2 regions of the Priestia sp. 179-F W1.4 NHS genome follow, and region 2 is predicted to be linked to the other one. Evidence: a T-box and tRNA genes for the amino acid it is inferred to sense, from the RefSeq annotation. Region 2 holds a T-box; the other holds one or more tRNA genes.
The links. A T-box is a leader RNA that pairs with one kind of tRNA and senses whether it is charged. The one in region 2 lies ahead of thrS (threonine--tRNA ligase), so its partner is inferred to be a tRNA-Thr.

Region 1: it has a tRNA-Thr gene. The T-box ahead of thrS (threonine--tRNA ligase) is inferred to sense a tRNA for this amino acid. The anticodon was not compared.

The regions. Positions count from the first base shown of each region.
Region 1 is NZ_JBIQFF010000001.1:963,156-966,673, forward strand. It holds gene ACH0CI_RS04915 (aromatic ring-hydroxylating dioxygenase subunit alpha) at 1-737, opposite strand, end outside; tRNA gene ACH0CI_RS04920 (tRNA-Thr) at 947-1,019, shown strand; gene ACH0CI_RS04925 (ABC transporter ATP-binding protein) at 1,285-2,235, shown strand; gene ACH0CI_RS04930 (ABC transporter permease/substrate-binding protein) at 2,235-3,518, shown strand, end outside.
Region 2 is NZ_JBIQFF010000016.1:3,648-7,165, reverse strand. It holds gene ACH0CI_RS26230 (MFS transporter) at 1-950, shown strand, start outside; T-box leader at 1,041-1,268, shown strand; T-box leader at 1,307-1,533, shown strand; gene thrS (threonine--tRNA ligase) at 1,585-3,510, shown strand.

The DNA.
Region 1 (3,518 bases), on a different contig from region 2:
AACGGGGGATAAACATCAAAGACGCGAAGCCATTTAAAATCAGGTGGATTTAAATGCTGCTGTTCTTTGGAATAATTGCTCACGGTGCTCGTATATTCTACATGAAGCCCATAGTCTGTATCGCTTACTTTATATTTAGGCACAAAGGCGTTGTTTCGATCACCAAATGTGTCTGTGTGAACCCAAGCAAAATGAGCTACGTCTAAAAAGCCTTCCATTTGACGACCGGCTGAACCCATGATATCAAAGCTCGGACAAACAATTTGCTGAAAATCAGGGTCCTCCCACGCATCGAAATAAGGCAGGTTATCTTGTTCTCCTGTCAGGGACGTCCACACTAATCCATATCGTTCAATAACTGGATAGACGGCCATACAGAGACGGGGAGAAATGTTGGCGTCAGGGTGAGCTGGAATTGACGTGCATGCGCCGTCCGTTGCGTAGCGGAAGCCGTGGTAAGGACAGACAATTTCATCATCTTCCACCCAGCCCATGCTAAGCGGGGTGCCTCGGTGAACGCATAAATCACGTGCCGCTACAACTTTGTGTGTGGTGCGGTATAAAACTAGATTTACATCTAGTAATTTTACGGACGTTGGTTTTTCTGTTACATCACTGCAGCGTGCGACGGGGTACCAATACTTAGCAAGCGTCGTCCAATCTTCCAGGCTGAACGTGCAGTCTCTTGGGTAGGGAGTTGCCGTTTTTGATTTTGTCATGGTTGGTTGTTGTTCCATCTATTTTCTTCCCTTCTTTTGTAAGCTATTTTACTAAGGGTAATATAAAAAAAGAAAATTCACACAATTTATGTAAGAAGTTCTAACATGAAATATGGAACTTTGTAGAAAGTGCGAATTTCAGAAGACGCAAATTAGAGAATATACCAATAAAAAAATTTAAAAAGCGCTTCCTAAATAAATTTAAACGTGATATAATTTTCCAAGACGCTGGTGTAGCTCAGTAGGTAGAGCACTTGCATGGTAAGCAAGAGGTCGCAGGTTCGATCCCTGTCGCTAGCATACTCAAAAACCTTCTTTCTTGTTGAAAGAAGGTTTTTTTATTTGGATTGGCTTTAAATTTATTCTCCGAATTATTCTTCCCCGCCTTGTGAAAACTTTAACAGTTTGATAGCCTTATTAGGAGGCTGTTAGAAAACATGTATATCTTTTCCACTATGTCTTATGAATCATATTTAGAAATATTCTTAAAAGAATGTTTATTACCTCTAAGTATTGGGTACACGAAACTAGGGGTTAAATTTCAACAGGGAGTGTGAACGATAATTTGATTACGTTTAAGAATGTGTCAAAGCAATATCCAGACGGTACGACCGCCGTGAAAAATATTAATCTAGAAATAAAAGAAGGAGAGTTTTTCGTTTTAATTGGTCCGAGTGGATGTGGAAAAACAACCACCTTAAAAATGATTAACCGTCTTCATGATATTACCGAAGGAGAACTATACATAAAAGATAAGCTCGTATCGGACCACAACATACATGAGCTACGCTGGAACATTGGTTATGTGCTACAGCAGATTGCTCTTTTTCCTCATATGACCATTGCTGAGAATATAGCCATTGTACCGGAGATGAAGCATTGGAAGAAAAACAAAATCAAAACGCGTATTGATGAACTGCTTACCTTGGTAGGACTAGACCCAAAGCAATATCGAAACCGAAAGCCGTCTGAGCTCTCAGGTGGCCAGCAGCAACGTGTAGGTGTAGCACGTGCCCTCGCAGCTGATCCTCCCGTTATTTTAATGGACGAACCCTTTAGTGCCCTCGATCCGTTAAGCCGCGAACAGCTTCAACAAGATGTTATTAGCTTAAAAGAAAAAATCAAAAAAACATTTGTGTTTGTTACGCATGATATGAGCGAAGCCATGACGCTTGGAGATCGTATCTGCCTGATGAAAGATGGGGAAATTGTTCAAGTTGGCACCCCGGAGGAATTCATTCAAAAGCCTAAAAATGAGTTTGTGAAAACATTTATTGGAAATCAAGGAAATACTTTATTTGAGACATTGGATATGTTTGTCAAAGAAAGTGAACAGCCAGACGTAGAACCTACCGAAGAGCTAGCTTCAACCGCCACTGTTCAGCAGGCAATGGACGCCCTTTACGACCATGAAGCAATAGCTGTGAAAAAAGGGAGCAAACGCATTGGCGTTGTAACGCGCAAAACTCTATTAGCGTTTCTTTCTGATAAAACGAAAGAAGGAGGAACGCTGTAATGAATGCACTAAGCGCATTATTAGATCAACGAGGAGATGCCCTGTTTCAAGCTCTTCTTGAACACATTCAAATTTCACTACTGGCTCTTGTGATCGCCGTATTAATTTCAGTGCCGCTTGGACTGTACTTAACGAGGCATGACCGCATTGCTGAACCGATCATTGGCGTAACAGCCGTACTGCAAACCATTCCTTCACTCGCTTTATTAGGATTACTGATTCCTCTTGTCGGAATTGGAACCTTTCCCGCGGTTATTGCACTGTTTTTATATTCGCTTCTTCCTATTGTACGAAATACATATACCGGAATTAAAGAAGTGGACCCATCTTTAATTGAAGCATCCAAAGCCATGGGGATGAACTCGTGGAGACGATTAATCAAAGTAGAACTTCCTCTAGCGCTTCCTGTCATTATGGCCGGAATTCGCACAGCGATGGTACTCATTATTGGTACAGCGACAATCGTGGCTCTTATCGGAGCAGGCGGACTCGGAAGCTTAATTTTGCTTGGTATTGACCGAAGCGATAATAGTTTGATTTTATTAGGAGCCGTTCCAGCAGCATTATTAGCGCTTATTTTTGATGGAATTCTGCGAACGATTGAACACTCTGCTAAAAAAGGGTCCAAAAAACGCTCGTTCATCATGATCATCGTATTAGTACTTATTCTTGTTTCTCCGTTTGCAGCGATGAGCGCAACAAAACCAGACCTTGTTATCGGAGGGAAAATTGGTGCAGAACAAGATATTTTAATCAATATGTACAAAGAATTAATTGAAGATCAAACCGATATGAAAGTAAACCTTCGTTCGTCGCTTGGGAAAACGGTATTTGTATTTGAGGCTCTGCGTAACAAGGAAATTGATTTGTACCCTGAATATACGGGGACAGCCATTGTGACGCATCTAAAGGAACAGCCGGACAGCAAAGATGAAACACAGGTGTACAAGCAGGCAAAAGAAGGATTTAAAAAGAAATTCGGGCTTGTCTATTTAGATCCAATGAAGTTTAATAATACGTACACATTGACCGTGACAAAAGAATTTGCCAAAGAAAATAATCTAACGACCATTTCAGATTTGGCAAATGCAACAGATAAAGTAAAAGCAGGATTTACGCTTGAGTTTAAAGATCGTGAAGACGGCTACGTAGGCATTCAAAAAGAATATGGCCTTACTTTCCCGAATATTAAAACGATGGAGCCGAAGCTTCGCTATCGCGCTGTTGAAAAAGGCGATATTAACATGCTTGATGCTTACGCAACGGATCCCGAAATCAAACAG
Region 2 (3,518 bases):
GTATTGGGTGTGCTGTTACGAGTAACTTTACATTGTTTCTTGTTTTTCGATCTTTGCAAGCCCTCGGAACCGCAGCCATTCCATTGATTGCAGCTGCTACAATAACGGATCTTTTTGATGGGGAAGAACGTGGTAGTGCTATGGGAACTTATCAAACCTTGTTATCTATTGCTCCTGCAGTAGCTCCTATTTTAGGAGGATTTATAGGAGACCGATACAATTATGATGGTGTTTTCTGGTCATTAGTGGGTATATCTATTCTTTTACTTATTATCAATATGTTGTTTTTTCCTAAAGACCAGAAAAAGCACAAGACAAGCAAGAGGAACGGTCTTCATTTTTACCTTGTAATGGCGAAGGATAAGATGGGAAGTGTATTGTTGTCATTAAGCTTCTTGAACTTTTTGATTTACTTTTCTATCCTGGTTTATCTCCCCGTTTTATTAACAGACCACTACCATCTAAACCTAAAACTTGTTGGCTTGCTTTATCTTCCTATGACGCTAAGCCTTATAGCCGGAAGCCTATTATTCAAATACATTCAAAAGAAGATTTCTCTTATAAATGTATTTACCTTTACTAATTTTTTAATCGCTTTTAGTATTATAGGATTTGGACTCACACATACTGCTTCCTTATCCCTTATGTCACTAAGCCTATTCATTTATGGGATGGGAATTGGTATTTTAACACCTTCCTATGCAACTATATTGACTCATCAATTTGAGCAAAATCGAGCTAGTGCTATGGGAGTATTTAACTTTGTGAGATATATCGGTATGTCTATAGGCCCTCTTGTGTCAGGTACATTACTAGGAGTTTTGAGAAGTGAAATAATGTTCACAATGTTCGGTGTTATGTTTGGTATTATAAGTATCTTTGGATATTTACTAGTGTACAACACAAAAAATATAGATAAAAATAGCCGTACCAATAAGCCATCTTTTTAAATGAAAATATCTAATTAATTACATATTTAGAATTAAGTATTGACATTTACAAATAATATAAATTATAATTCTATTTATTGGAAATGAACATGTTGAGCGTTGAAAAGGACACGAATTATTTTTATATTTCTTTACAGAGAATAGGGCCTTTGGCTGTGAGCCCTTAAGAAAGAGAAATAATTTACCACCTTGGAGCTATTGTGGGGAAATATGTAGATAGAGTAACCTCAATCGGGAAATCCGTTATCTTTTTGAGAATATAACACTTTTAGTGTTTTATAAAATTAGGGTGGTACCACGACCGCACTCGTCCCTGTTAGAGGGATGAGTGCGGTTTTTTATGTTCAAAAATAAATAGATAAGCAACGAAAAGGACATGAATTATTTTTATACTTCTTTGCAGAGAATAGGGTCTTTGGCTGTGAGCCCTTAAGAAAGAGAAATAATTTACCACCTTGGAGCTTTATTAGTGAACTAGTAGTAATTAATAACGTTTGCGACGTTACAGCACCAGAGCCATCGATATATTTATATTGATGGGAATTTGGGTGGTACCACGTGTGAAAACATACTCGTCCCTTACTTAGGGATGAGTATGTTTTTTTTTGACTTTATTTAAATAGGAGAGGTTATCATGAGTAAAGATTTAATTCAAATTCGCTTTTTAGATGGAAATGAGAAAGAATTTTCAAAAGGTATTACATTACATGCTATTGCAGAATCGATTAGTTCTAGCCTAAAGAAGAAAGCCGTTGCCGGTAAAGTAAATGGAGAATTATATGACTTGCATCGATCTATTAATCAAGATGCAGAAATTGAAATCTTAACAGTAGATTCTGAAGAAGGTCTGGAAATTATGAGGCATACAACAGCTCACATACTTGCTCAGGCAGTAAAAAGAGTACATAAGAGTGTAAAATTAGGTGTAGGACCAGTTATTGAAGATGGATTTTATTACGATATGGATCTTTCTACAACGATTGCTTCTAATGAGTTACTACAACTTGAACATGAAATGAAGAAAATTATTAATGAAAATCATCCTATTGAACGTACTGAAGTGACACGCAGTGAAGCTGAAAGAATATTTAGCGAGATAAACGACGAGTTGAAACTCGAATTATTACGTGATATCCCTATGAATGAAACAGTTACGATTTATAAACAAGGGGAATTTTTCGATTTATGTCGAGGCCCACATCTTCCTTCTACTGGAATGGTTAAGGCGTTTAAATTAACAAAAGTATCAGGGGCATACTGGAGAGGTAACAGCGATAACCAAATGTTACAACGTGTATATGGCGTGGCTTTTCGTTCTCAAAAACAGTTAAATGAGTATGTAATGTTTCTAGAAGAAGCAGCTAAAAGAGACCATCGAAAATTGGGAAATGAACTAGAATTATTTATGTTTTCTGATGAAGCACCAGGAATGCCTTTTTATTTAGCTAAAGGACAAATGGTTAAAAATCAGCTGGAGCAGTTCCTGCGATCCGTTCAAGAAAAGCATCATTATGAGGAAGTACGTACTCCTTTTATGATGAATCAACAATTATGGGAAAAGTCTGGTCACTGGGATCATTATAAGGATAATATGTATTTTTCAGAAGTGGATAATGCTAAATTTGCACTAAAGCCCATGAACTGTCCTGGTCATATGCTTATCTTTAAAAATAAGCTCCATTCCTATAGAGATTTACCCATTCGAATGGGAGAATTCGGTCAAGTTCACCGTCACGAATTCAGTGGGGCTCTAAATGGATTATTAAGAGTACGTACGTTTTGTCAGGACGATGCTCATATCTTTGTTACTCCTGAACAAATTGAAAGTGAAATTAAATCGGTCATTGAATTAGTGGATTATATCTACAAAACATTTGGTTTTGAATATAGTATTGAACTTTCAACTCGACCAGAAGACTCAATGGGAGAGGATAGCTTATGGGAACTTGCTGAAAGTTCTTTAGAAAACGTATTAAAAAGTTTGAACTTCAACTATAAAGTTAATGAAGGCGACGGAGCATTTTATGGTCCTAAAATCGATTTTCATATTAAGGATGCTTTAAAAAGAAGTCATCAATGTGCAACAATTCAATTAGACTTCCAGCTTCCAGAAAAATTTGATTTAAATTATATTAATGAAAAGAACGAAAAACAGCGTCCGGTTGTCATTCACCGTGCTATTTTTGGATCTCTTGACCGTTTCTTTGGCATTTTAATTGAGCACTTTGGAGGTGTCTTCCCAACATGGTTGGCACCTGTACAGGTAAAGGTTATTCCAGTTTCCCTAAAGGTTCATCAGGAATATGCACAAGAGATTAAAGAAGCTCTAGGAAAGAAAGGGATTCGAGTAGAATTAGATACTCGAGAACAAAAGCTCGGATATAAGATTCGAGAAGCTCAAGTGGCGAAGGTTCCTTATATTTTGGTATTAGGAGATAAGGAAATGGAAAGCAACTCCGTAAATGTACGAAAACACGGTGAGGAAAAGTCTGAAACTTTCAATTTAGATAGCTTTATTGAAAAACTTCAGGATGAAATTGTTGAAAAGAAACTTAGATAATGAAAAAA